One region of the Petralouisia sp. genome, then DNA from elsewhere that is predicted to be linked to it. Evidence: a T-box and tRNA genes for the amino acid it is inferred to sense, from the RefSeq annotation. Region 1 holds a T-box; the other holds one or more tRNA genes.

What was found. A T-box is a leader RNA that pairs with one kind of tRNA and senses whether it is charged. The one in region 1 lies ahead of proS (proline--tRNA ligase), so its partner is inferred to be a tRNA-Pro.
Region 2: it has a tRNA-Pro gene. The T-box ahead of proS (proline--tRNA ligase) is inferred to sense a tRNA for this amino acid. The anticodon was not compared.

What each region holds. Positions count from the first base shown of each region.
Region 1 covers NZ_JBQIOP010000047.1:11,174-26,818, forward strand. Annotated here, with positions in the region: gene ACTO17_RS15740 (6-phospho-beta-glucosidase) at 1-622, opposite strand, end outside; gene ACTO17_RS15745 (MurR/RpiR family transcriptional regulator) at 884-1,627, opposite strand; gene ACTO17_RS15750 (MurR/RpiR family transcriptional regulator) at 1,797-2,516, opposite strand; gene ACTO17_RS15755 (ABC transporter permease) at 2,747-3,886, opposite strand; gene ACTO17_RS15760 (hypothetical protein) at 3,883-4,284, opposite strand; gene ACTO17_RS15765 (carbohydrate ABC transporter permease) at 4,306-5,178, opposite strand; gene ACTO17_RS15770 (carbohydrate ABC transporter permease) at 5,181-6,053, opposite strand; gene ACTO17_RS15775 (ABC transporter substrate-binding protein) at 6,068-7,357, opposite strand; gene ACTO17_RS15780 (hypothetical protein) at 7,614-8,027, opposite strand; partial or broken gene ACTO17_RS15785 (TRAP transporter substrate-binding protein) at 8,321-8,671, shown strand; gene ACTO17_RS15790 (HD domain-containing protein) at 8,781-9,221, shown strand; gene ACTO17_RS15795 (sensor histidine kinase) at 9,351-10,838, shown strand; gene ACTO17_RS15800 (response regulator transcription factor) at 10,835-11,524, shown strand; gene ACTO17_RS15805 (RluA family pseudouridine synthase) at 11,521-12,228, shown strand; gene ytvI (sporulation integral membrane protein YtvI) at 12,360-13,394, shown strand; T-box leader at 13,442-13,640, shown strand; gene proS (proline--tRNA ligase) at 13,715-15,157, shown strand.
Region 2 covers NZ_JBQIOP010000008.1:28,062-43,706, reverse strand. Annotated here, with positions in the region: gene hemZ (coproporphyrinogen dehydrogenase HemZ) at 1-1,244, shown strand, start outside; gene hisS (histidine--tRNA ligase) at 1,307-2,569, shown strand; gene aspS (aspartate--tRNA ligase) at 2,623-4,422, shown strand; gene ACTO17_RS04830 (HAD family hydrolase) at 4,563-5,204, shown strand; gene ACTO17_RS04825 (S-ribosylhomocysteine lyase) at 5,293-5,772, shown strand; gene ACTO17_RS04820 (5'-methylthioadenosine/adenosylhomocysteine nucleosidase) at 5,839-6,537, shown strand; gene ACTO17_RS04815 (phosphatase PAP2 family protein) at 6,741-7,421, shown strand; tRNA gene ACTO17_RS04810 (tRNA-Pro) at 7,613-7,687, opposite strand; gene ACTO17_RS04805 (L,D-transpeptidase family protein) at 7,867-9,717, shown strand; gene ACTO17_RS04800 (ABC transporter substrate-binding protein) at 9,755-11,107, shown strand; gene ACTO17_RS04795 (glycoside hydrolase family 53 protein) at 11,138-12,262, shown strand; gene ACTO17_RS04790 (pyridoxal phosphate-dependent aminotransferase) at 12,285-13,487, shown strand; gene hisC (histidinol-phosphate transaminase) at 13,597-14,661, shown strand; gene ACTO17_RS04780 (DUF368 domain-containing protein) at 14,658-15,506, shown strand; gene ACTO17_RS04775 (DUF1294 domain-containing protein) at 15,512-15,645, shown strand, end outside.

The sequences.
Region 1 (15,645 bases):
GCACTGTCTGTATATCTTCTTCCTTTTCATAAAGAATTCCTGAATTGGTCCAGCCGCCCCATGCGTTCTGGACACTGGACTGGTTATTGATCTCATTAAAGGTCATCCAGTATTTTACTTTATCTTTATAGCGTTTCATAACTGTTTCAGCAAACTTGACAAAAAATCCGATGAGTCTGCGGTCCCGCCAGCCGCCGTAATTTTCCACAAGATGATAAGGCATCTCAAAATGGCTTAATGTGATCACCGGCTCTATCTTGTATTTCAGCAGTTCATCAAACAGATTATCATAAAATTGAAGCCCTTCCTCATTGGGTTCGCTCTCGTCTCCATTTGGAAAAATTCTCGTCCATGCAATGGAGGTCCGAAAACATTTAAATCCCATCTCGGCAAACAACCGGATATCCTCCGGGTATCTTGTGTAGAAATCAATGGCTTCATGGTTGGGATAATAGCGGTCTTTTAATATCCCTTTCGTAATTTCCCGGTCTGTTCCGTTGGCTCCGGCAGTCATGACGTCTGCAATGGATATCCCTTTTCCCCCTTTGTCATATGCTCCCTCCAGCTGATGGGCAGCCGCTGCGCCGCCCCATAAAAAATCATGTGGAAACTTTTGATTCATGCCCTCCTACTCTCCTTATTTTAATTTGTGCTCTGGTTTCCCACCCGGTCAGAAAGCAGATAACTGCAAAAACTGATTTTGGGCCGGATGGAGTATGAAGTTCCACATGAGCGCTCATGTTCTATGGAAATAGTATCATATATCCTTGTCTTTTCAATTGTTTTTCATGATTTTGACATATATTTGATCAAATGAAATTTGTTACATAAAAAAAACAGACACAAAATGCATCTGTTTTTCCGATGAACGCAAAAGAGTTCTTTATTTTAAAAATTTCTGTATTCGGGCAGTCAGCTTTTCCAACAAATATACCGTCGGAATCTGTGACACTGGCTCCAGTTCTCCGTTTCCAAAGTCTCTGGAAACTTCAGGCATATAACAGGGAAAAATAATATCCGATATCTGTGCAGCCGGACATTGTTCCGCATTGGTTATGCTGATCAAGGCTGCCCCTGCCTTTTTATAGCTGTTCATCCCGGAGATAATTTCTTCACTGTCTCCCTGGGAGGACAGGATCAGGACTGCAGTTTTGGTTTCTCCGCCCGGGCAGACTGCTTTGCATCCTCTCTCTGCTAAGAAAGCCGCTTTGCCGATGCTGCTGAACAGATATGCGCCGTAGCGGATCAGCATGCCGCTGCCTCCGTCTCCGGACAGAATAATCTGATCTGCATTTGCGCAAAGTTCAGCCGCCTGAAAGAGTTTTTCTGCAAAGGCAGGATCGTCTGCAGAAGAATTGATATACTGGACTGCCGGAACAACATCAAAATTTTCGTCTTTGCTCTGGGCGCCGGCAGCCTGTCTGAGACGGTATTTCAGTTCCGTGTAGCCGCTGCAGCCTACTTTTTCACAGAACCGGAGGACGGTTGTTGTGGAAACGCCCACTTCGCCTGCAAGCTGCCGGATATTCATCTCATACGCCGTATTTAGATGAGAAGCGATAAAATTATAAACCCGGAATTCTCCCGGGTTCATCCCCTTGAGCTGTTCATAAGAGAAAAGTCCCATGGCAGATCCTCCGTTTCTGTCTGTTCTGTATCCAGAAAGCATTTCCAGACGCGTTCTAATACTACAGCGGACTTTTTATATTTGGACTACGGACAGAACTGCCGGATTGCCCTTTGACACACAATCCGGCAGTTCTTGTGTATCGAAATATAGATTGTTCACTGTAGTACTAACCATTATACAGTTTTCTGGCTAATGCCTCAATAATGTACAGCACGGGAATCTGCGTCGTTACATTTCTGTCATTCACCATTTTCTCTGTTACATGGTAAGAAATGTTGCAGTCTGCCATCTTCGCAAGTACGGAATTCCCGTTATTTGTAATGGAAATCAGCGTGCTTCCCCGTTGCTGAAGCTGCGATGCAATATAAACGGTCTGCTTGGTCGTTCCTGATTCAGAAAGGGCGATAGTTACTGTGTCCTCCGACATATTCTGCAGAACCGGCTGCCAGGGGTCGTCGATAAACAGGCTGAACTGGCCCACATTGGAAAAATACCTGGCGCCGTACCTTCCCAGAATTCCGGAAGATCCAATCCCGATAAATATGGTACACCGTGACCCTGCCAGATATTGATGGGCTTTGCTGATACTGTCCTGGAAATCTGCGGAGCGGACTCTTGCCATAAAGCTCTGCAGCTCCATTCCGCTGTCATCTTTTATCGCCGCACGCTCTCCCTTCAGATATTCCCTGTATCGAAGCTTCCATTCGCTGTACCCTTCGGCTCCACTTTTTTTACAGAACCGGAGAACTGTGGCTGTGGAAACATGGGCTGTATCCGCCAGCTCCTTGATGGTCATTTTGCCGACTTGCTCTTTATTTTTCACAATACAGTCATAAACTGCGAAATCAAGCTCCGTAAATCCTTCCATCATTTCCTTCGTAAACATACTCATCACCGCCATGATGTTTTTATGTGTTCCCGTTGGAACGTTCTCCCAGGGGGCCAGTTCTGCTTGAGGAACGCATCTGTGTCTTTGTGGGTTAAGTATATCATGAATGGAAATGATAGGATATAGGCTTTTTCAAAAAATTATGGAGAATTTCCCAAAGAAGAGGGTATATTTTTCCATTATCGCAGATTTTGGTTTTGTTGATAATAAATTCCATTTGCTATTTATTATAGCTTTTTGTGAAACGGACGGGCTTGGGACGATAATTTCACCCGGAGCAGACTCATACAGGCTCCCGCCAGGCTGCGGCACCCCGCCCAAAACAGCGGAATTGCCAGAACCAGAAGCCCAGTCTCCGCGCACAGGTACACGGCGCAGATTCTTGAAAAATCTCTGACGCGTCCATCTGCGTTTATCTGCTGTATCCCGCCTGTGATCTGACTTCCGTAATACGCAAAATCAAAAATGTTGTTCTCCGGCAGGTACACGGCGGGGATGCGCACAAGCTGCAGAAGAAGCCAAAAGCCGGTCATTGCAAGAAAGAACGCGCAGACACCCCAGACGGCGGCAGGCCCTCTCTGCGTTCCAGGCTCCCTGCATTCATAGGCAGAAATAAGTTTCTGGTAGGAGATTATGCATAAGCGCAGAATGAACCACAATCCCGCCAAAAAGAGCCCCAGAAGCAGAAGGGCCTCTCCCAGCTGGTGCAGGCGTCCCAAATCATGCATTTCCCCTTCCAGGGGGATTCCCATCGCCACGGCCGTTTCCTGCCGCTGCTGCCGGGCCGTTTTCCCGGCCTCCGCCTTTATCAGCAGACTCTCCGCCGGCGTGTCCGTGCGCTCCGGGGCGTTGCCGTAGATGACGGGGAGGCTGGCGGAGCCCAATTGGGTGAGTGCGCCGCCGTCCTTATAAACTCCGCAGACTTTAAATTCTCTTCCGTTTACGAGCAGTATCTTTTCTCCGCTTTTTTCTTCAAACAGCGTTTTGAAAAGGCTTTCCGGAATTACTGCGGAAGGTTCTTTGGAACCGTCAGCCGGAAAATATCCCCCTTCACAAAACTGCAGGTTTAGGTATGCTCCGTAATTGGGCGTTGTCATCTGATAATATGCGGAAATGGTTTTGCTTTGGGCGTCGTCTGAAGCCTGCGCCCGGGTTCCTACGCCGGCAGCGGCAAAGGAGTCCCCTTCGGCGAAAGAAAAGGCCTGGGCCATGGAAACGTTTAATCCCTGGACGTCATACACCTCTATGGCTGCAGGCGTCTGTTTTTTTAAATCGCCGCTGACAAAAGCCGCCGCACAGAACAAAAATCCAGAAACAGACAGGCAGACCGCGCCGTATATAAAAGATCGAAGATTCTTTTTTCTCATTCCAGAACACACCTCACAGTCTCATCATCGGACAGCCTCCGGCTTGGATACACCGCCAGGGTCTGCCCGCTCAGGTCCCCTTCCAGAACACAGAAGTCATAATCCTCACTGTATATATGGACTTGGGTTTCCTCCACATACAGCTCCGTTCCCCACGGCCCCTCTCTTCTTTGCAGCAGCATCACACAGGGCTCCCCGTTTAAGTTTGTGAAAATGCAGGCGGGAGAAACCTTCACCACTGTGATCCCGTCAGCCATTTTTAAGGCGGGCGGAACGGTCTCGGTGCGCACCTCCGTCAGCAGCAGAGTTTCAATCCTGTGGGCCATGACGGTACACAGAGCCAGGACGATGAACAGCGCCGTTGCCGCCCGCACCGCAAATTGTTTTAAATTCTTCATAAGCCTTTGTCCTTTCCCCTGTCATCTCACTCCTGACAGCTCAATTCCCCGGGCCAGTTCCTCGTGGAAAAAGAAAAACAGCAGGAGTATGGGCAGCGCCGCTAAGACGCCGCACACGAAAGACAGCTCAAAATTCACCTGGTTCACGCTTGCGAGAAACACGGAAAGGGGATACCTTAAAATGTCGTTTAAAAAGGTGATGGGCTGCTCCACCATGTTCCACGCATCTACAAAGGATAAAAGAAATACGCTGACGATTCCGCCTTTCCCTATGGGGGCCATGATCCGGAGCAGTATCTGGAGCGTTCCCGCGCCGTCTAACTTTGCCGCGTCCAGAATCTCATCCGGTATCCCCTGAAAAATCTGGGTCATGAACACCGTCCCAAAGGGCAGGAAGGCCATGGGCAGAATCAGTGCCAGCCAGGTGTCCAAAAGCTTCAGCCCGTCCAGAATAATGTAATTGGGCACAAGGGTCACCTGCACAGGCATCATCATCAGCACCATCAGCAAAAAGAACGTCCCTTTCTTAAAAGGAAGCGGATATTTGGCGAAGGCAAATCCCCCTAGCGCACTGACGAGAATCTGCCCTGCCGAAATGGCCAGGCACAGAAACAGGCTGCGCCAGAACTTCATCAGGTAATCGGTGCTTCTTAAAAACACCATGTAATAGCCTTCCAGAGAAAAAACGTCCGGGACAAGATGAAACGCTGCAGCCGCATGTTCGTCCTGCCGCATGGCCGCCGCGTAATAATGGCTGATTTCGGCCGGGGACATAAAGCTGTTGCACAGGGTATAGACTGCGGGAAACAGCACCAGAGCCCCGATAAACAGGAAAAAGGCAGCGCTCAAAGCCTGTGAAACATACTTGGAATTTGTGTGATTTGGCCGTTTCATCCTCATTCCTCCCTGTATCTGTTTTGAAAAACGTATAATCCGCACAACAGGACGAGCAGAACCAGAAGGAGCATGATTGCCGCCACGCTTAACCTCTGATAATTCAGGTTCTCGAAATTGTTGTTCAGAAAATGCTGTATCATGTAGATGCTGTCATGGGGATGCTTCCCGCCCAGAAGAAAGGCTTCCCGGTAGGATTTGAAAGCGTTTACAACGCCCATGACTGCCGCCAGGAAAAGGTGCGGGATCATCATCGGCAGGGTGATGGAAACAAATTTCTGCAGGCTTCCGGCTCCCTCCATGGCGGCGGTCTGGTAAAATTCCTCCGGAATCACATTCAGGCCGGACAGCAGCAGGATCACGCTGTAGCCAAAGCTTTTCCAAAGGTACAGCCCCAGCAGGACATAAAAGGCGTTGGGGCCGTCCAGCCATTGGGCGATGGGGATTCCCAGGGAGGACAGCCAGTTGTTCAGAATGCCCGCCTCAGCGAAAAACACCTGGATCACCATGACGACGCTTGCGATGGGAAGCACCAGCGGCAGCAGAAGGAGGCAGCGGAAAAACCGGCTTCCTGTCAGTCCTTTTTTGATCGCCAGCGCCAGAGAGAAGCTCAGCGCCAGATTGGAAGCGACGCCCACGGCCAGAAACCGCAGGGTGTTTGCTGCCGCCAGCTGGAACGCGCGGGAGGAGAACACGTCTTTATAATTCTCCAGACCCGCAAAGTAGGCCCCGCCTACGCCAAAGGTGAAGGAATACCTGATGCAGATGGCAAAGGGCAGCAGGAAGAACAGGAAGGTTCCAAGCAGGACCGGAGCCGCCAGCCACATTCCCGCCAGTTTTTTTCTTCTTTCCAGTAAATGGCGTCCATCCTTCATTTTGGGCCTCCTTCTCATTCGTCAAAATAAAAGCGCAATTCATTTTTTAAGTCATCCAGCTTTTTTTCCACGGAACTGTTTTCACTTGTCATAAAGATGGTGTCAAAGACCAGAGAGTTCTCGTATTGGCAGAACCGGGCCGTGGTGATCTGCTGCGTCAGCTGGAACAGTTCCTCCGCCTTCTCAGCAGCTGCTTTCTGATATTCTTCGCCAGAGTCAAACCGGCGCTGATATGCCGGCACAAAAGCATTGTCATTGACAGGGAGGGCCGTGGGAATCCTTTTGATGTTAAGGTTTTCCCAGCCGGTGCTTCCCTGCATTTCATCGGACAGCAGGAAGGCCAAAAACTCGCCTGCCTGGGAAGCGCACGCGCTGTTTGCCCGGACTGCCGCAAACATATTTACCTGTGCGTTGATCCCTCCCTCCCCATTTGGGAATGGCAGAAACGTAACGTCTATGCCGGAGGTGAGAGAGTTTTGGACAAAGGTTTCGAATGAATTGACGGCATAATGCCCCATCAGCGCAACATTAGGCAGCTCAGGTACCTCTTCAGAAGAAAATTCCTGTCGCTCTGCTAACAGTTCTGTCAAATCCTGCAATTCTTTAGAGAACGTAATGGATTTTTCTTCATAATCTAAAACAGGCGTTCCAAAAAGCCCCGGTATATAGTCTCTCAATAAGAATTCGGAAGGAAACTTTTCCACCCCTGTTTGATTGGCAGCCTCTTCCAGGAATTGAGCCGGCTGGTCAGAAGTCGGTTTCCAGTCTCCCAGCATGTCGTCTGTCACGGCAATGCCTGTCAGCATATACCCCAGGGGCAAAAAGTATTGTTTCCCATCAATTTCCCCGGCTTTCAGCACCGTCTGGTTCAGCGGCAGATCTTTTAACCCGTCCATCACCGTATTCAGGTCTAAAAACACGCCGTTGCAGCTGCTTTTTATCATATCCGGCAGCGCTTCGTTACTTTCATCCAGAAGAAAAACATCCGGCCCCTTGCCCGCCATAATCTGCATCTGCATGTCCTGCACCGCTTTTTTGTTTTTCTCCGTTTTTTCCGTAGGCGTATTGTCAATATAAGGAACTATCTCGATCTTCACCTCTATTTCAGGATGGAGCTTGCTGTATTTTGATACTGCCTTCCGGTAAAATTCTTCCTGTTGTTCTGAAATGGCAATTACCATCTGCTGCTGGTCTTTGCCGCCTTCTGCCGCCTTTTTTCCAGAAGAGAGACTAGACGGCTGACAGGCCGCAAGGAAACATACACATAAGAGTCCTGCCAAAATAAGCGTTGATTTTTTTTTCATATTCACTGCCTCCTGATTGTTTTTGAAAAAGAGCAGCTTAAATCAACTTGTTTGGAATCATTGATTTAAGCTGCCGTAAATATAGTTTAAAATTTTAATAAAAAGTGATGCAAGTCTTTAAATCATTTTGTTTTGGTACTGCTATGAAAGCCCTTGGCTTCCATAGTATGGATGGCCATGTGGCCCGCCGGACGGCAGGCTGTGCATGATGAGGGTTTATATATTGGCTTAACGAAATATACAGTTAACGCATAAATTAACGATGCCCATGACACTCTGTCACAGCGCCGGTATAGGTATCCCATGACTGGCTTTTATAGGAGCACAGGCCATCGGAACACTGGTATTGGTAAGAAGTATATTTCTTATAAACCAAATCGTCTCCGTAGGGATATCCGTGTGCGCAGGTTACACTGTCAGGTCCTACTTCATAATCTCCCAGCTTAACCGTGCTGGACGTCATTTTTCCGCAATATTCGCATTTCTGCGGCTGTTTTTCCTCTAAAATAGCCTGGGATGCTGATACGGACGTTATAAGCGTTGAAGAAACTGCAGACAACAGCACCCGCGGCTGCCGTTCTTTTGATACTGTCTGGGATGCTGATACTGGCAATGTCAGTGTGAAAAACATCACACATAATACCAGGATAGAAGTTAATTTTTTCTTCATGCTGTTCCTCCTTTTCTGAATCGCTTGCTCACTTTCCAAATTTTGTCTGTAAAATATTGAAGTTTTCTATCTATTGATTTATTGTAGCAGATTGGTAACGCGATGACAAGTACTAGAGCGAACCTTTTATATTTGGATACGGACAGAGCTGCCGGATTAATAGTGTCACACAACGCCGAAAAGCTCCCGATACTTCAATGGCATATACCCCACCCGTTTCAGAAATAAATCTGAAAAATGCGTGGTATTATCATATCCGATTTTTCTTGTGATGGAAACCGGAGAATCCTTATGAAGTCATTGTCTCAAATAAGCTTTACGAACAGCAGGATTATGTTGTGGAGACCAATCATCTTCCCCATCTTATTTCCCTGATTGTAAACGATGATTTTTTTAAGAATCTTTCCCAGGAAGAGCAGGCAATTATGCCAGAGGCGGCAGAGATTGCAACGGAATATGCCAGAGAGCAGTCTGACGAGAGAATTGCGGACCGCATTGCGGTAATTGATGAAAGCGGGACGCAGGTTCTCACACTTTCTGACGAAGTGAGAAATAAAATTACTGAAAAATTGAAGAGCGTATATGACTCCATTCAGGAGGCTGTTTCAGAGGACATTTATAACACATATCTCAATGCTGAATAATGTTGGAACTCCGAATCAAGGCAGCCCGGGAACCTTTGCATTTTAAGGCTTCTCGGGTTGTCTTTTTCATGTTATAATAAAAAACAACGGTCTGAAAGGGGAGATTGCCTTGATTTATACACCATTGACAAAAAAAGCCATGAAAATTGCCTACGACGCCCATCACGGGCAGCAGGACGCCGGCGGGGTTCCCTATGTGCTTCATGCGGCCCATGTGGCAGAACAGATGAAGGAAGAAATTACAACATGCGCCGCCCTTCTCCATGATGTGGTGGAGGATACGGAGCTTACGTTAGAACAGTTGGAGCAGGAATTTCCGCCGGAGGTCACAAAACTGGTGGCGCTGCTTACGCACGATCCCCGGGAGGATTATTTTGAATATATTCGGAGAATAAAAGGAAATCATGCTGCAAAACAGATAAAGCTGGCAGATCTGAAACATAATTCAGACGAAAGCAGATTGTCAGGCTTTGCCCTGGTGACAGAGGCCAAACAGGAGGCATGGCGCAAAAAATATAAAAAGGCGCGGGAAATCTTAATGGAAGAATGAAAATACAGCTTTATAATTTTTCAGCCGTTTACTGCTGTTTTATACTAATTTAATAAAATTTTAGAAAATTTCCATAGGTTTTTTTATGGAAACTGTTATAATAGAATTTATCGGAGGTTGCAGCAGTTTATGAAATTAAGAACCAGATTAATAATATCCTTCTGCCTGATTATATTTGTGCCGGTTTTGCTGGCAGTAGCGACGGTATGGGGATTTGGGCAGTATCAGATGAAAACAGTGCGCCAGATTTATAATGTAGACGGAAGCGCATATGATTATTTTATCAATTCTTTTAAAGTACTCAGTCATTTTACCAAAAAGGATTATGAAAAATTACAGAAGGTTGCTGAAAAAACACCGGAGAAGCTGGAGGATACAGCCTATCTGGATGAAATTAACCTTGAACTGGAAGAGAAATATTCCTATTTAATTCTGCGAAAGGATCAGGAGCTGATTTATAAGGGGAAAGAAGATCATGCTTTTCCGGAAGAAAATCTGCCGGAATATGACAGTGAAGCCGTTCCAAGGGCAGGTTCAGGATTTTACATTGAAGGGGACGAACAGGCATTGGTGAAGCAGATAGATTTTACATTTCCGGGGGGAGCCCAGGGCAGTATATTTATTGTTACTGCAATGGAACAGATTTTGCCGGATGTGAAAGGAATGCTGCTGGATTTGATGATTTCCGTGGTATTGATTCTGATTTTTACCGCAGGAATGCTGACGGTCTGGATTTATCAGGGCATTATCAACCCGATACATAAATTGGAAGTGGCTGCTCAGAATATTAAAGCAGGCAATCTGGATTTTACCATTGATGCGGAGGGCAGGGACGAGATAGGAGAACTGTGCCGGAGCTTTGAGGAGATGCGGTACCGCCTGAAAGAGTCAGAAGAGGAGAAGATCTTCGGAGAGAAAGAGAATAAAGTTTTGATCAGCAATATTTCCCATGATTTAAAAACTCCCATTACCGCCATTAAAGGATACGTAGAGGGAATTATGGACGGTGTGGCCGATACGCCGGAAAAGCGTGACAAATACATCCGCACCATTTATAACAAGGCAAATGAGATGGACATGCTGATCAATGAACTGACGTTGTATTCCAAAATCGACACCAACCGGATTCCCTATAATTTTAACCGGATTAACGTGGCGGATTATTTTGACGACTGTGTGGAGGAAGTGGGCCTGGATCTGGAGGCTAAGAACATAAAGCTTAATTATATCAATTATGCGGAGAAAGACGTGCTGATTATCGCAGATCCGGAGCAGCTTCGGCGCGTGATTAACAATATTATTGGGAATTCCGTCAAGTACCTGGACAAAGAACAGGGATTTATCAATATCCGAATCCGTGATGTGGGAGATTTTATCCAGGTTGAAATTGAGGATAATGGAAAGGGCATTGCGGCCAAAGATCTGCCCTATATTTTTGACCGGTTTTACCGCACGGACGCGTCCCGGAATTCAGCCACCGGAGGCAGCGGCATCGGACTGTCCATTGTGAAGAAAATTATCGAAGACCACGGAGGAAAGATTTGGGCGAACAGTAAAGAAGAGACCGGAACCATTATGTATTTTGTGATCCGGAAATATCAGGAGGTAATAAGTTGAGCAAAGTATTGATTATCGAAGATGAAGTGGCGATTGCTGATTTGGAAAAGGACTATCTGGAATTAAGCGGCTTTCGTGTGGAAATTGAAAATAACGGCAATCAGGGACTTGCAAGGGCGCTGAGCGAAGAATTCGATATGTTTATTCTGGATTTAATGCTGCCGGGAGTAGATGGGTTTGAAATCTGCAAGAAAATCCGGGAGAATAAGAATACTCCCATTCTGATGGTGTCAGCCAAGAAAGATGATATCGACAAAATCCGCGGTCTGGGGCTTGGGGCGGACGATTATATCACGAAGCCTTTTTCTCCCAGCGAGCTGGTGGCAAGGGTGAAGGCGCATCTTTCCCGGTATGAACGCCTGATCAACAGCAGCGTCCAGGAAAACGACGTCATTGAAATCCGGGGCCTGAAGATAGACAAAACCGCAAGACGTGTCTGGGTAAATGAAGAAGAGAAGCAGTTTACCACGAAAGAATTTGATTTGCTGACTTTTTTAGCTCAGAATCCCAACCGGGTTTTTTCCAAGGAAGAACTGTTCAGCCAGATTTGGGACCTGGAATCGGTGGGCGACATTGCCACTGTTACTGTGCACATTAAGAAAATCCGTGAGAAAATTGAACTCAGCACCACCAAACCCCAGTACATTGAGACCATCTGGGGCGTAGGTTACCGGTTTAAAGTATGATGAAAATTATTTATGAGGACAGTGAAATAATTGTCTGCCACAAGATGCCCGGCGTTCCTGTGCAGACTGCCAGGACAAGACAGCAGGATATGGTCAGTATGCTGCGCAATTATTTGGTGGATCAGGGAGAAGCTGCGGAAATTTATGTGATCCGCCGTCTGGATCAGCCGGTGGAAGGGATTATGGTATTTGCAAGAAATGCCCGGGCAGCAGCAATTCTGAGCCGTCAGGTGCAGGAAAAGAGCGTGGAGAAACAATACCTTGCTTTGGCAGAAGGACAATTTCCGGAAAAAACAGGGCATTTGGAGGATTATCTTTTAAAGGATGGAAAGAATAATACTTCTCAGGTGGTTCCTAAGGGGACGAAAGGCGCAAAAGCCGCCAGACTTTCTTATGAAGTGGAGAAAGTTATTTTAAAATCAGAACAGTCCGCCGGTATTTTTGAGACTTCATGCCAAAGCGACAGCGTCAGCCTTCTGCGTATCTGGCTGGATACCGGGCGCCATCATCAAATCCGGGTGCAGATGGCCCATGCAGGACATCCGCTGGTGGGAGATAAGAAATATAATCAGAATTGCCCGAAGGGCTATATGCCTGTGGGGTTGTGCTCCGTCCGCACCTCTTTTCGGCATCCGAAAACCGGAGAATGGATGGAATTTGCCGCAGAGCCGGAAGGCAAATTATTTATGGAATTCAAAGAGTGAAATCTTTGCCGGAAAGAAAATATTTATGGAATTCAAAGAGTGAAATTTTTGCCGGGGCAGACAGATTTTTCCGGCATAAAAAGCAGAAAACGCCGCATACTGATTTCATGAACAGAGAAGCGAAAGAAAGCATGCGGAGAATAGTGAGAATTCTGGGAATTACCGTTTTGGTCTATGTCAGCATCCGTTGGCTGTTTCCGTTGGTAATTCCCTTTTTAACGGCATTTTTACTGGCAAAGCTCCTGAATCCGCTTGTGGAAAAACTGGAGAATAAATTAAAACTGAAAAGAAGCGTCTGGTCCTCCCTGCTTGTGGGACTGCTGTTGCTGCTGCTTGGCCTGGCACTGTACTTTTTTGTGAAAACACTGGCGGTTCAGATTAAGAATGTGATAGATAATCTGGAGCTGTATAAAAAGCAGGCGGGAGAATTATGGCGGGAATGCTGCTTTCAGATTGAAAACATTACCGGAATAAAGGCGGAGATGATTCAGGACGGCGTGCAGAAGCAGATACCGGAAATGATGAACCGGATGAAAACCAATGCGGTTCCCACTGTTATGTCCGGCACCATTTTGTATGCAAAAAATATGTTTGTATTTCTGGGCGTCTGCTTTATCGTGGTGATCAGCACGATTTTGATTCTGAAGGATTACGGGAAAATGCGAGAAACCCTGGAGCATCATCCGGTGGGAAATATGGCGCTGAAAATCTGCCGCAGAACGTATGAGGCCGGCGGGGCCTATATCAAATCCCAGATTATCATTATGTGCATTATCACTGTGATCTGTGTATTGGGACTGTTTTTTTCCGGAAACGAATATGCGCTGCTGACCGGGTGCGGAATCGGAATCTGCGACGCCATGCCATTTCTGGGAACCGGCACCATTTTTGTGCCCTGGGCCATTATTGAACTGATCCAGGGAAGGTATATGCTGGCGGCCATATATACTATTATTTACACGGTATGCAGCCTGATGCGTGAGATTTTAGAGCCGAAACTGCTGGGAAATAAACTGGGAATGCATCCTTTGGCGGTGATTGTGAGCATGTATGTGGGATTAAAGATTTATGGCTTGTGGGGATTTGCCCTGGGCCCTCTTACCTACATCCTTATCAAAGAAATCTATTATGAAACTTTGCTTGACAATCCCGGGCAATTGTCTTAGAATATCCATAAGCGCAGGGATGCCTGAATGCGGTAATATGAGATGGAAAACTGGCGAAGAAAAGGATTAGTACAGACAGGAAGATGCACAGAGAAGAAATCAACGGTGAGAGATTTCCCATACAAAAATCTGGAACCCGCCTTGGAGCCGCGTATGAGAATACGACGTGAAGCCGCGTTAAGGCAGTTGAGAGAATAACGTGAAGTTGTTAATCAGGGTGGTACCGCCGGATGTCCGGTCCCTATTGGGATTTGGATGTCCGGCTTTTTGCATATTGAGGAAGATTCGGTACAGAACTATCAGTAAAGGAGGAAGGAATTATGGCAAAAGACAAAAAATTAGTGGAAGCCATAACATCCATGGATGTGGATTTTGCACAGTGGTACACAGACGTGGTGAAAAAAGCAGAATTAATTGATTATTCCAGTGTGAAGGGATGCATGGTAATTAAACCGGCAGGCTATGCCATCTGGGAAAATATTCAAAAGGAATTGGATCGCAGGTTTAAGGAAACCGGGGTGGAAAATGTATACATGCCCATGTTTATTCCGGAAAGTTTGCTGCAGAAAGAGAAAGATCATGTGGAAGGGTTTGCGCCGGAAGTGGCGTGGGTAACCCATGGCGGCCTGAATCCCCTGCAGGAGCGGATGTGCGTCAGACCTACCTCGGAGACGTTATTCTGTGATTTTTATGCCAATGACATTCAATCTTACCGGGATTTGCCCAAATGTTATAACCAGTGGTGCTCGGTGGTTCGTTGGGAGAAAGAAACAAGGCCGTTTCTGCGCTCCAGGGAATTTCTGTGGCAGGAAGGGCATACCGCCCATGCGACTGCGGGGGAAGCAGAGGAGAGAACCCAACAGATGCTGCATCTGTATGCAGATTTCTGTGAAGAAGTGCTGGCAATGCCAGTGATCCGGGGAAAGAAAACAGACAAAGAGAAATTTGCAGGGGCAGAAGCCACCTATACCATTGAAGCATTGATGCATGACGGCAAAGCTTTGCAGTCCGGCACCAGTCACAATTTTGGGGACGGTTTTGCAAAAGCCTTCGGCATTCAGTATACAGATAAAGATAATAAGCTGCAGTATGTTCACCAGACTTCCTGGGGAATGACGACCCGCTTGATTGGGGCGATTATTATGGTGCACGGAGATGATTCCGGCCTTGTGCTGCCTCCTGCCATTGCGCCGGTTCAGGTTATGGTTATCCCCATTCAGCAGCATAAGGAGGGAGTTCTGGACAAAGCATCAGAATTGAAGGATATGCTGACTCAGGCAGGAATCCGGGTGAAAATGGATGACAGTGATAAGAGCCCCGGATGGAAATTCTCAGAGCAGGAAATGAGGGGAATTCCAATCCGCGTGGAGCTTGGGCCTAAGGATATAGAAGCAGGAAAATGTGTGTTGGTGCGCCGGGATACCAGAGAGAAAACAGAGTGTCCGATAGCCGAAGCTGCCAAAACTGCGGCGGAGCTGCTTCAGATCATCCAGAAGGAAATGTTCGAGCGGGCAAAAAAACATCAGGAATCTCATATTACAGACGTAACTTCTTATGAGGAATTTAAAGATGCGGTAGAACACAAACCTGGATTTATCCGCGCCATGTGGTGCGGGGATGTGGAATGTGAGAATAAAATTAAAGAGGACACCACAGCCACCTCCAGATGTATGCCGTTAGAAGATCAGCAGGCAGTTTCTGATGTGTGCGTATGCTGCGGAAAACCTGCCCATAAATTGATTTACTGGGGAAAAGCATACTAATACTATAGCGAAAAAAGTACACAATTAAAAGGCTGCACCGATATCAATTTCATCTGATGCAGCCTTCTATACTATGCTGTCCATGGGACTTTTACCTCATTCTTTCTGAAATCCTGATTCATTCCTTCGGAAATTTTGCTACCTCTGAATGCGATGGTATGTATCCATATAATCAACGTATCTTACTGGAATATCATACACTGTTTTCTTTTGATTGCTGATTCAGGGCTTCTTTTGAAAATTATCCTGATTTCTGAGTGATATTAAATTACTCTGTTCTGAACTTATCCATCTGCCAGAAACTTACTTAAATTCCTTATCAGAAAACTTAATATCTGCTACTGGAGATGCTTCCATCTTCCCATTCCGAAAATATAAGGTCGGATGTTATCACGTCTGCGAATATTAAACTTCAAATACTGCGAAAGGATAATAACCTTATTATAATTTCCCATTCCGAAAATGTAACTTCCGCCTAAGCATCTAAG
Region 2 (15,645 bases), on a different contig from region 1:
CAGCGGTTGATTTTTCAGATCGGAAAGAGACGAAGAACCGGCTGAAACAGACCTTATACAAAATGCTGTCAGAATATACCGGGCAGACCCTTCCCTGGGGAACGCTGACCGGCATCCGTCCCACCAAAATTCCAATGTCCATGCTGGAACAGGGGAAAAAAGAAACAGAGATTCAAACCTACATGGCAGACACTTATTTTACTTCCCGGCAGAAAATAAGTCTGAGTATAGAAATTGCAAAACGGGAGCTGGAGCTTTTGGGCCGGATGGATTACCAGGAGGGCTATAGCCTTTACGTGGGCATTCCTTTTTGTCCGAGCATCTGCTCTTACTGTTCTTTTTCTTCCTCCCCCATCGGCATGTGGAAGGAGCGGACGGAGGCTTATCTGGATGCTTTGGAAAAGGAAATAGATGTTACAGCTGCAATTTGCAGCGGAAAAAAACTGAATACCGTGTATATCGGCGGCGGAACGCCTACCACATTATCGCCCCTGGATTTAGACCGTTTGCTGATAAAAATTGAAGGTACATTTAATTTTTCTGATTTGCTGGAATATACGGTGGAAGCAGGGCGGCCTGACAGTATTACCGAAGAAAAGTTAAAAGTTCTGCGGGCCCATGGAATCTCCAGAATTTCCATCAATCCCCAGACCATGAAGCAGGAGACCCTGGATTTGATCGGCCGCCGTCATACCTCCCGGCAGACAGTGGAAAGCTTCTGGATGGCCAGAGAACTGGGCTTTGACAATATCAACATGGATTTAATTGTGGGACTGCCGGGAGAAACCATCGGGGATGTCAGAAATACCATGGAGCAGATTCAGGCATTGTCGCCGGATAATCTGACGGTTCACTCCCTCGCCCTGAAGCGGGCGGCCAGGTTTCACATGTTTCCGGAGGATTATCAGAACATGCAGATGACAAACAGCTGGGAAATCATTGATTTGACAGCCGGATATGCCAAAGAGATGGGATTGTCCCCCTATTATCTCTACCGCCAGAAAAATATGGCGGGGAACTTTGAAAATGTAGGGTATGCCCGGCCCGGCAAGGCAGGACTTTATAATATTCTGATGATGGAGGAAAAGCAGAGCATTATGGCCTGCGGAGCCGGCAGCATTTCCAAGCGGGTGTCTGCGGAGCGGGGGATTGAGCGGTGTGAGAATGTGAAGGATGTGGCGCTTTATATAGAAAAAATAGACGAAATGATTGAGAGGAAACGGAAGCTGTTCATGGATTTTTAAGATTTAATACTTTGTAAACGCAGAAAAAGCCAGACAGCAGAACAAACAAGGAGGAAACAAAAATGGCATTGGCAAAAAAGCCTGTAAACGGCATGAAAGATATTTTACCGGAAGAAATGCAGATCCGGGATTATGTGATGAACGTGATCAAAGAAACTTACCGCAGCTTTGGATTTACCCCCATTGAGACGCCCTGCATGGAAAATATTGCAAATCTCTGCAGCAAACAGGGTGGGGAAAACGAAAAGCTGATTTTCAAGGTGCTCAAAAGAGGAGAAAAGCTGAAACTGGAAACGGCCCAGACGGAAAACGATGTGGTGGATTACGGAATGCGCTACGATTTGACCGTGCCTCTGGCAAGGTTTTATTCCAATAACGCCAACAACCTGCCTGCGCCCTTTAAAGCGCTGCAGATGGGAAATGTCTGGCGGGCAGACCGTCCCCAGCGGGGCAGATACCGTCAGTTTATGCAGTGCGACATTGATATTTTAGGAGAACCCAGTAATCTGGCGGAAATTGAATTGATTCTTGCAACCACCACCACAATTGGCAGGTTAGGCTTCAAAAATTTCCAGATTCGTATCAATGAAAGGCGAATTTTGAAGGCTATGGCCGCTTACAGCGGGTTTGCTGAGGATTCTTTCGACACAGTTTTTATTATTCTGGATAAAATGGACAAAATCGGTCTGGACGGAGTAGCAGAGGAGCTGGAAAAGAGCGGATTTGAGAAAGCCTCTGTGGATAAATACATGGAACTGTTTCAGAGCATTCAGGGAAAAGAAAATGTGGCCCAGGGAGTGTCCTGTCTGGCAAAACAGCTGGGGGATTTTCTGGAAAAAGACGTGGCAGACAATCTGACAGAGATTGCAGCATGTGTGAATGATACCAAAGAAGCAGAATTTGATTTGGTTTTTGACCCCACACTGGTGCGGGGCATGTCTTATTATACAGGGACAATTTTTGAAATTGCCATGCCGGAATTCGGCGGAAGCTGCGGCGGAGGCGGCCGTTACGATAAAATGATCGGCAAATTTACCGGAAACGACGTTCCGGCCTGCGGATTTTCCATCGGATTTGAGCGGATTATCCTGCTGCTGTTGGAAAGCGGATTCCAGGTGCCCGGCCAGTCAGAACGGATTGCCTATCTGATAGAAAAGAATTATCCGGGAGAGAAACTGGCCCAGGTGATTGCAGCGGCCCAGGCTCAGCGCAAAGATGGAAAACAGGTATTGGTGGCCCGGATGAACAAGAATAAGAAATTCCAGAAGGAAAAACTGGCCGCCGAAGGATATACAGAAATAAAAGAATTTTTTAACCGGGACTAAGCTCTGGGGTTAATGATCCAATAAAAACAATTTAATTTTCAGGAGGAAGAATTATGGCAGAGTCAATGAAAGGGCTGCACAGAAGCCACAGATGCACAGAAGTGTCAAACAGCAATATCGGTCAGCAGATCACCGTGATGGGCTGGGTACAGAAACGAAGAAATCTGGGAAGCTTGATTTTTATAGATTTGCGGGATCGCTCCGGCCTGCTTCAGATAGTATTTGACGAGCCCAAGGTGGGAAGCGAAGGATTTGCCAAGGCAGAATCTCTGCGGAGTGAATTTGTAATTGCCGTGACAGGAACTGTGGAGAAGAGGACGGCCGCCGTCAATGAGAATCTGAAAACCGGGGATATTGAAGTGATTGCAGAAAGCATCCGGATTTTGTCAGAATCCGAGACGCCGCCTTTCCCCATTGAAGAAAATTCCCAGACCAAAGAGGATATGCGGCTTCGTTACCGGTATCTGGATTTGCGCCGGCCGGACATTCAGCGGAATATGATGATGAAAAGCAAGGTGGCAATGCTTTTGAGAAATTTTATGGACCGGGAAGGATTTCTGGAAATCGAAACGCCCATTCTGACCAAATCCACGCCGGAAGGGGCCAGAGATTATCTGGTGCCAAGCCGTGTGCATCCGGGAACCTTCTATGCGCTGCCCCAGTCTCCCCAGTTATTTAAGCAGCTGTTGATGTGCTCCGGTTATGATCGGTATTTTCAGATAGCAAGGTGTTTTCGGGATGAGGATTTGCGGGCAGACCGTCAGCCGGAATTTACCCAGGCAGATATGGAGCTGTCGTTTGTAGATGTGGATGATGTGATTGATGTCAATGAACGTTTGCTGCAGTATGTATTTCGGGAAGCCATCGGCCTTGAGATTTCTCTTCCTATTCCAAGAATGAGCTGGCAGGAAGCTATGGACCGCTATGGCAGCGACAAACCGGATACCCGTTTCGGCATGGAACTGACAGATGTTTCAGAAGCGGTAAAAGGCTGCGGCTTCGGTGTATTTACCGGGGCTTTGGAGCAGGGCGGTTCCGTCCGGGGCATCAATGCCAAGGGGCAGGGAGCTATGCCCAGAAAGAAAATTGACAAGCTGGTGGAGTTTGCCAAAGGCTACGGCGCAAAAGGACTGGCATATCTTGCAGTCAATGAGGACGGCTCCTATAAGTCCTCCTTTGCAAAATTTATGACGGAAGAAGAGTTGAAAGCCCTGGTGGAGCGGATGCAGGGAGAGCCGGGAGACTTACTGCTGTTTGCGGCAGATAAGAATAAAATAGTCTGGGATGTGCTGGGGGCGCTCCGGCTGGAGCTTGCCAGGGAGCTGGGACTGATGGACAAAAACCAGTACAGCTTCCTCTGGGTGACAGAATTTCCGCTGCTTGAGTGGTCTGAGGAGGAAAACCGCTTTATGGCCATGCATCACCCCTTTACCATGCCCATGGAAGAGGATTGGGATAAGATCGACTCCGATCCGGGGGCAGTGCGCGCAAAAGCATACGATATTGTATTAAACGGCACAGAACTGGGCGGCGGTTCCGTCCGTATCCACCAGGATGATATTCAGGAAAAAATGTTGGAGGTACTGGGCTTTACCAAAGAGCGGGCCCATGAGCAGTTTGGATTTTTGCTGAACGCTTTTAAATACGGAGTTCCGCCCCATGCAGGGCTTGCCTATGGGTTGGACCGTATGGTGATGCTGATGATGCAGTGCGATTCGATCCGGGACGTGATTGCATTCCCCAAGGTGAAAGATGCCTCCTGTCTGATGACAGACGCGCCGGGAGCAGTGGAAGAAAAACAGTTGGAGGAGCTGGCTTTGTCATTTACCCGGGAGGAACCGACAGAGGAATAATCCATTTGCGGGGCATGAATGTCAGTGCAGATGCAGGAAAATAATGGACGCCAGGCCAGATGCCATATGGACTTTGCAGAAAAAACGTGCTAAAATAGAAAAAGCGCATCGGCACTTTGATGCAGAAGGAGGAACCATACATGAAGAAAGGTATCTTATTTGATCTGGATGGAACACTGTGGGATTCATCCGAAGGAGTGGCGGCATCCTGGGAAAAATCTCTGGATGAACATTTCGATATAGAGAAAGTAATAACAGCAGATATGATTCAGGAGGTAATGGGGAAGAGCATGTATGAGATTTCAGACATTCTTTTCTCAGAATTTCCAATGAAAGAACGGCGGGAAATGCTGACCTATTGCTGTATGAGAGAAAATGAATACATCAGAAGCCATGGCGGAACGCTGATGCCCGGCCTGGAAGAGACCCTCTGCCAGTTAAAGGATCAGGGGTATCACCTGTATATTGTCAGCAATTGCCAGGCAGGATATATTGAAGCGTTTTTAGAGTATCATAAACTGGAAAAATATTTTGATGATTTTGAATGCTTCGGCAGGACGGGAAGAGAGAAGGGACGCAATATCTGCGCCGTAGTGGAACGGAATCAGCTGGAGCAGTCTGTCTATGTGGGAGATATCCAGGGAGATTACTATGCTGCAGTGGAGGCGGAGGTTCCTTTTATCCATGCCAGAACCGGCTATGGCTCTGTGCAGGAGGAAGTTCCTTATATTACAGAACTGTCTCAGCTTCCGGAAATGGTGGTAGAATTTTTTCAGTCATAACGAGCTGGACATGCAGGCTCATGTGGATTCTTATAGGGGCAGTTTTTTGTGACTGCTGAAACAGGACATGGACATAATGGAGGAAATCATGGAAAAAATAGCAAGCTTTACCATAGATCATATCAAACTGGAACCTGGAATCTATGTTTCCAGAAAGGATCATATCGGAAGTGAAACCGTAACCACCTTTGATTTGCGGATGACCTCTCCCAATGACGAGCCGGTGATGAATACGGCAGAAGTACATACCATAGAGCATCTGGCAGCTACTTATCTGCGCAACGATCCGGAATATAAGGAAAAGATTGTGTATTTCGGCCCTATGGGATGCCGGACAGGATTTTATCTGCTTTTGGCAGGAGATTATGAGTCCTCAGAGGTTGTGAAGCTGGTGACGGGCATGTATGAATTTATCCGGGATTTTCAGGGCGAGGTGCCTGGCGCAAGCCCCAAAGACTGCGGCAATTATCTGGATATGAATCTCGGAATGGCGAAATATCTGGCCGGCCGTTATTTAGACCATACATTGTACGGTATTGATCAAAAACATCTGGTATATCCGGAATAAATATCAGGAGAATGGCTGCAGGCTGCCGTTTTTTAAATGCAGCTCTGCAGCAAATAGGAGAACAGAATGAAAAAAGTAGGGATTATCGGCGCCATGGAACTGGAAGTGGAAGCGCTGAAAGAGAAAATGGAAATTCACCGCATTATGGAGAAGGCTTCCATGGAATTTCTGGAAGGGAAATTAAATAACACGCCCGCGGTGATTGTAAGAAGCGGAATCGGCAAAGTAAACGCAGCTGTCTGCACGCAGATTTTGTGTGATTCCTTTGAGGTGTCTCACATTATCAATACAGGTGTTGCCGGCTCTTTGAAAAATGAAATCAATATCGGAGACATTGTGGTGTCCACCGACGCCCTTCACCATGATGTGGATGTGCGGGTATTCGGCTATCCTTTGGGCGAGGTGCCCCAGATGGGCTGTTTGGCCTTTCGGGCGGATCAGCATTTGGCGCAGCTTGCGGTGTCTTGCTGCAAAGAAGTGAACCCTGACATCGGCGTATACCGGGGAAGAATTGTCAGCGGCGATCAGTTTATCAGCGATAAGCAGGTAAAGGAAGATATTATCAGGAATTTCCAGGGATACTGTGTGGAAATGGAGGGAGCGTCCATTGCTCATACCGCATACCTGAACCGTGTGCCGTTTGTGATTATCCGGGCTATCTCCGATAAGGCGGACGACAGCGCCCAGCTGGATTACCCCTCTTTTGAGAAAGCAGCGGCAGCCCATTCCGCCAGACTGGTGGAGCATATGCTGCCGGAGATCTGATTTTTGTATTTTCATATACAGGAACAGGCAGCCTTTTTGTCATTGCCCGAATAAAAATGCCGGATTCTTTCCTTTTGAAATCTATGTTTTCCGTCATGTTTTATAAGATTTTCTTAATTCATGAAAAATTCATTGTTTCCCGGGATTTCCTGTGCTATAATCCAGTGAGATAATGACAGATAGAAAGAAAAAGGGTGGGTTTTATGAAAGAAACAATGAAAGAGCTGCTGCATCGTTACCGGCATGGGTGGATTTTATCGTACTTTATCATGTATCTGCCATGGTTCGCCTATTTAGAGCAGACGGTTACCAGACGCTTCCATGTGATACATATGCCGATAGACGATTACATTCCATTTCTGGAAATTTTTGTGGTACCCTATTTTTTGTGGTTCGGGTATGTGGCTTTGGCGGTCGTGTATTTCTTCTTTAAGGATGTGCAGGATTATTATAAGCTCTGTATATTTCTGTTTGTGGGAATGACGGTATTTCTGGTGGTATCCACAATATATCCCAACGGGCATTACCTGCGTCCAAGGGTATTTGAGCGGGACAATATCTTTGTTACAATGGTGAAGGGATTATATATGGTAGATACGCCTACCAATCTGTTTCCCAGCATTCATGTATATAATTCCATCGGGGTGCATCTGTCCGTGATGCACAGCGAGAAGCTGAAGGAGAAAAAGTGGATTCGGAGAAGTTCTTTTGCAGTGATGGCTTCTATTGTTGCGTCAACCGTGTTTTTAAAACAACATTCTGTTTTTGATGTGATTACCGGATGTATTATGGCTGTTGTCATGTATACGCTGGTGTACGGCGGAGAGCTGCTGACCGGCAGAAGGCGCGTGTATCAGCGGCGGTATCCTGAGATAAACAGCTGAATAGGGAACATGCAGGAGGGCCACTCTTTGTACGGCAGGCTTTTCCTGCATATATATTACTCCGGCGGTTAAATATCGACGGAGTAATATTAAGAAAGAACCTCTGCAGTATCGCAAAATACTGCAGAGGTTCTTTCTTTAAAAGGATGTCCAACGGAATAAATTTGTTTTCCATAATTGCAAAACAAAAATCGGGGTAACAGGATTCGAACCTGCGACCTCACGGCCCCCAGCCGTGCGCTCTAGCCAAGCTGAGCCATACCCCGAATACTTGTCTATTATAACACAGGAAAAAACAAAAAGCAACTGTTAAATTTTGAATATTGAAATCATTTGACTTTATGGAAAATAGAATTATAATGGAACATAGAGTATGTGAGAAATTCCGTATAATTTCTCACATCCGTTAAAAGCAGAAAAACTGCAAATGAGAAAGGCAGAATATATGAGTACAGCAAAGAAAAGCAACAGAAAACACAAAGGGCTGATGATTGCCGGCTTTATCTTCTTAATATCTTTAACAGTGTATCTGGGAATCGCCGTTTTTTTCAGCAAACATTTTCTTCCGGGAACCACAATCAACGGCGTTTCGGCGTCCGGAAAAACTATAAAGGCAGTGGAACGGCTGATTACGGAAGAGATTGACGGATATCAGATTGAATTAGAGCCCAGAGAAGGGACGGCCGAAGTGATTCAGGGAACGAAAATTGGCCTGAGGCCGGTATTTGACGGCAGACTGGAGGTTGAACTGAAAAAACAGAAGGAATTCTTCTGGCCTGCATATCTTTTCGGGCCTTCAGAGATAGAAGTGGAAACCATGGTGGAATACGACAGGGATGCGCTGCAGGAGGAAGCGAAGAACCTGGAGCTTATGGATGAATCCCAGATGAGGAAGGCAGAGAATGCCATTATTTCAGAATATTCGGAAAAGGACGGTTATACCATTATTCCGGAGGAAGAAGGAACCGTCGTGGATGAAGAGAAGTTTTTTGAAGTGTTGGAAAAATCTGTTCTGAACCTCCAGGATCAGATTTCCCTGGCAGAAGAGGAATGCTATGTAAAGCCCAAGTATACCAGTGAATCCAAAAAAGTAGTGAAACTGGCAGAAACCATGAATCAGTATGTAAAAACTTCAATCACCTATGATTTTGGGGACAGTCAGGAGGTTCTTAACGGAAAAACCATCAGCCAGTGGATCTCATCCGATAAAAAGTACAAGGCAAAGATCTCACAGGAAAAAATAGAAGAATATATTGCAAATCTGGCGGATACATACAACACGGCAGGCAGATCCAAAAAACTGAAATCCTCCTACGGAACAGAAGTGACCGTAAGCGGAGGGGATTACGGATGGAAAATGGATAAAGAAGCAGAAGCGGAGGCATTGAAAGAGCATATCAAAAAGGGAGAAGTTCTGACAAAAGAGCCGGCTTATTCCCAGACGGCCAACAGCAGGGCCGGCAACGATTATGGCGATACGTATGTGGAGGTAAATCTGACAGCCCAGCATATGTACTACTATAAAAACGGCTCATTGGTGGTTGAGACGGATTTTGTATCTGGAAATGATGCAAAGGGATGGAGTACGCCGCCCGGAGCCTTCGGACTGTATTATAAACAGCGGGATAAGACTCTTCGCGGGGAGGGGTATGCCACACCGGTATCCTTCTGGATGCCTTTTAACGGGGGCGTAGGCTTCCATGACGCCAACTGGCGCAGAGATTTCGGCGGAAACTACTATAAAAGAGGCGGCTCCCACGGCTGTGTCAACATGCCTTACAGCGCGGCCCAGACATTGTTTGAAAATATAGAGGCAGGATGCGCCGTACTGGTGTACCATTTGCCCGGCTCTGAGAGCGCGAAAGCAAAAGCCCAGGAAGCGGCTGCTGCAGTCATTCAGTTAATAGACAGTCTGGGTGAGGTTACCTTAGAGAGCAAAGAGGCGGTGATCAATGCCAGAAACCAGTACAATGGCCTAGACGGCTCAGCCAGAGGCTATGTCAGCAATTATGGTTCCTTAGAGGCGGCAGAGGCCAGAATTGCACAGCTTGAAGCGGAAGCGGCGGCAGATCAGCAGGCCCAGGCAGAAGCGCAGCCTGTCATTGACGCCATCAACCAGCTGGCAGGCCAGGAGATTACCCTGGATATGAAGGGAACCATAGAGAAAATCCGCAAACAGTACAACGGCCTGTCGGAAGCGGCCAGGGCAAAGGTGGGGAATTACAATGTGCTGACAGAAGCGGAGCAGAGAATTGAGGAATTAAAGAAAGCGGAGAAGGAACAGGAAGAAGAATAAGGGCAGCGGAGAAGGAAGAGTGAGAGGAAAACAACATATGAAGAAAAAAAGCATGACCGCCTTGCTCTGTGCGGCAATGGCTGTAAGTATGCTGGTCGGCTGCGGCAGCAATGAAAAAGACAGCGGACAGATGACGGATATCAATCAGGGCGGAGATGTTGAGGGAAACAATGCGGAAGAGGAAAACGAAGAGGAGAATCCCTTAACGGTATGGTGCTGGGATTCGAAATTCAACATTTACGCAATGGAAGAAGCCAGTATCGTTTATCAGGCAGAACATCCGGAGTTTACCATGAACATAGTGGAGACATCCTGGGATGATATTCAGAGCGCACTGATAACAGCGGCAGGGGACGGCGCAATGGAGATTCTGCCGGATATTATACTGATACAGGATAACGCGTTTCAGAAGAACGTCATTTCTTTTCCGGAAATATTTATGGATTTGACGGACAGCGGCATTGATTTCAGCCAGTTCGGCCAGGCAAAAACCCTTTATTCAGTCATTGACGGCAAGAACTACGGCGTTCCTTTCGACAACGGCGCTGCCATAGCGTGCTATAGGACAGATATTTTGAAAGAGGCTGGATTGACGCTGGATGATTTCACAGATATTACCTGGGATGAATATCTGGAAATGGGCAAAATTGTGTTGGAAAAAACAGGCAGGCCTTTGCTTTCCTGCCAGTCCGGCGAACCTGACGTGATTATGATGATGCTTCAGTCCTGCGGAGTTTCTATATTTGACGATGATGGAAATTCTCAAATAGTCGGCAATGAAGCTTTAGAGAAAGCTATGGAAATTTATCAGCAGATGATAGAAGCCGGCGTTTGCAAACGGGTAAACAGCTGGGATGAATATGTTCAGACCCTTACGGCCGGGACAGCGGCAGGAACCATCAATGGATGCTGGATCATGGCTTCCATCCAGTCTGCAGAAGATCAGAGCGGAAAGTGGGGGCTGACCAATATACCCAGATTAGCCGGTATTGACGGAGCCACCAACTATTCTAATAACGGCGGAGCTTCCTGGGCAATTACTGCCAACTGCAGAAACCCGGAGCTGGCAGAAGATTTCCTGAAATCTACATTTGCCGGAAGCGTTGAATTTTATGAAACCATTCTGCAAAGCACCGGGGCTTTGGCGGCTTATCTTCCGGCAGGTGATTCCAATGTATACAAGAAGCCTTCGGAATTCTACGGCGGAGATACTGTATTTCAGAAAATTACTGAGTATGCAGGCAAATGCCCCAGAAACAATACAGGCGTTTATTACTATGAAGGAAGAGATGCTGTTGCAATGGCGGTTCGGAATGTGATAGGCGGATCTGACATTGGATCTGAGCTTGAAATTGTACAGAATACGTTGGAAAGACTTATGGAGCAGTAAAAGTTAGAATAAATAACAGAGGGAATCAATATGGGAAGTATTTCAGACAAAAAATTTATCAAAGGAATGGATATTTCCTCCCTGCCGGAGTTGGAAAGGCTGGGAGCAGTTTTTTATGACAAAGACGGAGACGAAAGAAATCTGATTTCTGTTTTGCGGGAATATGGCGCCAATGCCATCCGCATCCGCCTCTGGAATAATCCTTATTCTTCGGAAGGGGAGCCGTACGGAGCAGGAACCAATGATCTGGATACAGCCATGGAACTGGCAAAACGGGTGCAGGAGCAGGGCATGGAGCTCCTGCTGAATCTGCATTACAGCGATTTCTGGGCAGATTCGGGCAGGCAGATTAAGCCCAAAGCCTGGGCGGATTTTACCGGTAAACGGTTGGAATCCGCCGTGTATGACTACACGGTGGCCGTTCTGCGGGAGTTCCAGAGAGAAGGGGTATTTCCGGATATGATACAGGTGGGCAATGAACTGTCCAACGGGCTTCTGTGGCCGGATGGAAAACGTCCCGATTATGAGACCATTGCGATGTTGGTCAATGCCGGAATCCATGGGGTGCGGGATATCGATCCGGAGATTCCGATTATGATTCATCTGGACAACGGCGGGGACAATGAACTGTACCGGGAGTGGTTTGACAATTATTTTGCCAACGACGGAGAAGATTTCGACCTCATCGGCTTATCTTATGATCCCTTCCGGCACGGCTCTCTGGCAGATTTGGAGTATAACATGCATGATCTTGCCCTCCGCTACGGCAAGGAACTGGTGGTGGCAGAGGTTTCTATGGGGCATACCATGGAGGATTACGCAGCTTATGAAAAACTGGAACCTCTGAAACGCAGCGGAATGGCTATAAAACCGGAACTTGCGGCCAGAGCTGAGTATCCGGTGACAAAGCAGGGGCAGTCGGATTTTATGCAGGAGTTCATGAAACGGGTGTCCGAAACGCCGAAGGGACTGGGCAGAGGATTTTTCTACTGGGAGCCGGCATGGATTCCGGTGCCGGGCAGCGGATGGGCTGCCGAGGCTTCTCTGAAATACATGAAAGCTCCGGGCCCCTGCGGCAATCAGTGGGCAAATCAGGCCTTGTTTGACTACCAGGGCAGGCCTCTGCCTGCCTTGGATGTGATCAAAAAATTCTAGAGCGGTAAAGGAGGAGATATCTATGATTTCGAAACAGATGCAGCAGGAAGTGGCGGGAAGTTCTGCCATCCGCGCCATGTTTTTGGAAGGAAAAGAACTGGCGAAGCGGATAGGGGCAGAAAATGTATACGATTTCAGCCTTGGAAATCCTATGACCCCTGTTCCGCAGCAGTATAATCAGGCAATTATAGAGGCTGTCCAGACAGAAAATTCCCTGGAGCTTCATGGATATATGGATAACGCGGGGTATCCTGAAACCCGCCGGGCAGTGGCCGGACACCTGAATCAGAGATTTGGAACGGAGTTTGAGGAACGCCATATTGTAATGACAGTTGGAGCGGCAGGCGCGCTGAACGTAGTGTTTAAAACTATTTTAGACCCCGGAGATGAGGTGCTTGCGCTTGCGCCCTATTTTGGAGAATACCGGGGCTATACGGCCAACCATCAGGGGATTTTGCGGGAGGTAAAGCCGGATACCGACACATTTCAGCCGGATCTGGAGGATTTAAAGGCAAAGATTACGCCTGAAACGAAGGGAATTATCATCAATAATCCGGTAAATCCCACCGGCGTTGTATATTCTGAGGACACCATACAGAAAATTGCCGCTGTTTTGGAGGAAAAGCAGAAGGAATACGGACATGAGATTTATCTGGTATCGGATGAACCTTACCGGGAACTGGTCTATGACGGAAATGCTGTTCCCTTTCTGACAAAATACTATGACAATACCTTTGTCACCTATTCTTTCAGCAAGTCACTGTCCATACCCGGAGAACGGATCGGCTATATAGCGGTCAGTCCTCAGATGGCAGACTGTGATCAGGCCATACAGGGGCTGTCGGTGGCCAACCGGATTCTGGGATTTGTCAATGCCCCTTCCCTGATGCAGAAAGCGTTGATCACGTCTCTGGATGCCAGGACCGATGTGGATTATTATGACAGAAACCGCAAATTAATTTATGGGAAGCTGACAGAACTTGGTTTTACCTGTGTCAGGCCCCAGGGCGCTTTTTATCTGTTTCTTAAATCTCCGGAGCCGGAAGAAAAGAAATTTGTGGAGGCTGCCAAAAAGCATCATATTCTGCTGGTTGGCGGAAGCGCCTTCTCCTGTCCGGGCTATGTAAGGCTTGCCTACTGTGTTTCCTATGAGATGCTGAAACGCTCGCTGCCTGCCTTTGAAACACTGGCAGAAGAATACAGAAGCATCCTGAAGCCGGTTTGAGAGACAGCGGCAGCAGAAGAATACAGAAGCATCCTGAAGCCGGTTGGAGAGACAGCAGCAGAAGTTTTATATCTTTTCATATAAAAAACAGAGACTAGGAGGAACCACCATGATTGCCTGGGAAAAAAATATACGCAGGGTAACCCCCTATACCCCCGGAGAGCAGCCTGACCGCCCCAATATGATAAAGCTTAATACCAATGAAAATCCATACCCGCCGGCTCCCGGTGTCACAAAAGCCCTTCAGGAGCTGGACGCCGGCCGGCTGAGGAGATATCCGGACCCTGCCGCCGGGATGCTGGTTCAGGCTTTGGCAGATTATTACGGCGTCGCAAAAGAGCAGGTATTTGTGGGCGTAGGGTCTGACGACGTACTGGCTATGAGTTTTCTGACCTTTTTTAACAGCGGGAAGCCTGTGCTGTTTCCGGACATTACCTATTCTTTTTACGATGTATGGGCAGAACTGTTCGGCGTTCCCTACGAGTGTCCGAAGCTGAATGATGAATTTCAGATCCGGACCGAAGATTATATCAGGGAGTGCGGCGGAATTGTAATCCCCAATCCCAATGCGCCCACTGGAATAGAGAAGAATCTGGAAGAACTGGAAGAGGTGATTGCAGCAAATCCGGAAGTAATTGTAATAATTGATGAAGCATATATTGACTTTGGAGGGACTTCTGCGTTATCATTACTCCCGAAGTATGAGAATCTGCTGGTGGTTCAGACTTTTTCCAAATCCAGAAGCCTGGCAGGCATGAGAATCGGTTTTGCCATCGGAAATGAAAGGCTGATTGGCTATCTGAATGACGCCAAATATTCCTTTAATTCCTATACCATGAGCGCGGCGGCTCTGGCGGCCGGAACAGAAGCCATCAAAGATGATACATATTTCAGAGAAACCTTACAGAAAATAATCAATACCAGAGAGTGGACGAAAAAAGAATTGCGCAGGCTGGGATTCTCCTGTCTGGATTCTAAAAGCAATTTTATTTTTGCATCCCATCCAAAGCGTCCGGCAAGAGAGCTGTTTGAGGCATTGAAGCAGGCAGATATTTATGTGCGTTATTTTAACAAACCCAGGATCAATAATTATCTGAGAATCTCCATCGGAACCGATCAGGAGATGGTTGGGCTGATCCATTTTCTGGAACGCTATTTAGGAGAAAACGTATGATTCGAATGATTTTAAAAGGCGTCGTAATTGGAATTGCAAATATTATTCCCGGCGTCAGCGGCGGCACCATGGCAGTGTCCATGGGCATTTACGATAAGATGATCCATGCGGCCACCCATCTTATGTCTGAATTTAAGAAAAGCATGCAGGTGCTGATTCCCATTGTGATCGGGGCGGGCATCGGCTTAGTGGCGCTGGCCCGTGTGATTGAGATTATGTTTGACAAAGCGCCTTTTCAGACAAACCTGCTGTTTATCGGCCTGATTGTAGGCGGACTGCCTGCCATGGCGAAAAAGGTGAAGGGCAAAACGGTAAGACTGGGCCATCTCCTGTCATTTTTGCTGTTTTTTGTGCTTGTGACAGGGCTTGCGCTGATGGGAGAACAGGAAGGCGCGGCCGCCGATTTAAGCTTCAGTCTGCTGAATGTGATAAAGCTTCTGGGTGTGGGAGTAGTGGCTTCCGCTACTATGGTAATCCCCGGGGTCAGCGGTTCCATGATGCTGATGCTGATGGGATATTACAACCCGATTTTGACGGAAATCAACCGTTTTATCGACAATCTTCTGGATTTCAATATCCAGGGGCTTTTGGAAGGCTGTCAGGTATTGGTGCCTTTTGGAATCGGAGTGGTGGTTGGAATTTTTGCCATTGCCAAGATCATTGAGGTTATATTTGTGAAATTTCCGGAGCATGCTTACTGGGCGATTATCGGGCTGATTGCAGCGTCACCCATTGCCATTTTGCTGATGAACAGCTTCGGAGCAATAAATTTTATGGCGGTTCTTACGGGAATTGCCTCATTGGCGGCAGGGGTTGTGATAGCCCTGAAGTTAGGGGAAGAGTAAGAAAAATGGGTGTGTGGCAGCAGGAACTCAAAGTGGAATACGGGCTGATGCTGTATCTGATTTTCATAAATCTGATGGGATTTGCCCTGATGGGACTGGATAAATGGAAAGCGAAGCATAAGAAATGGCGGATTGCGGA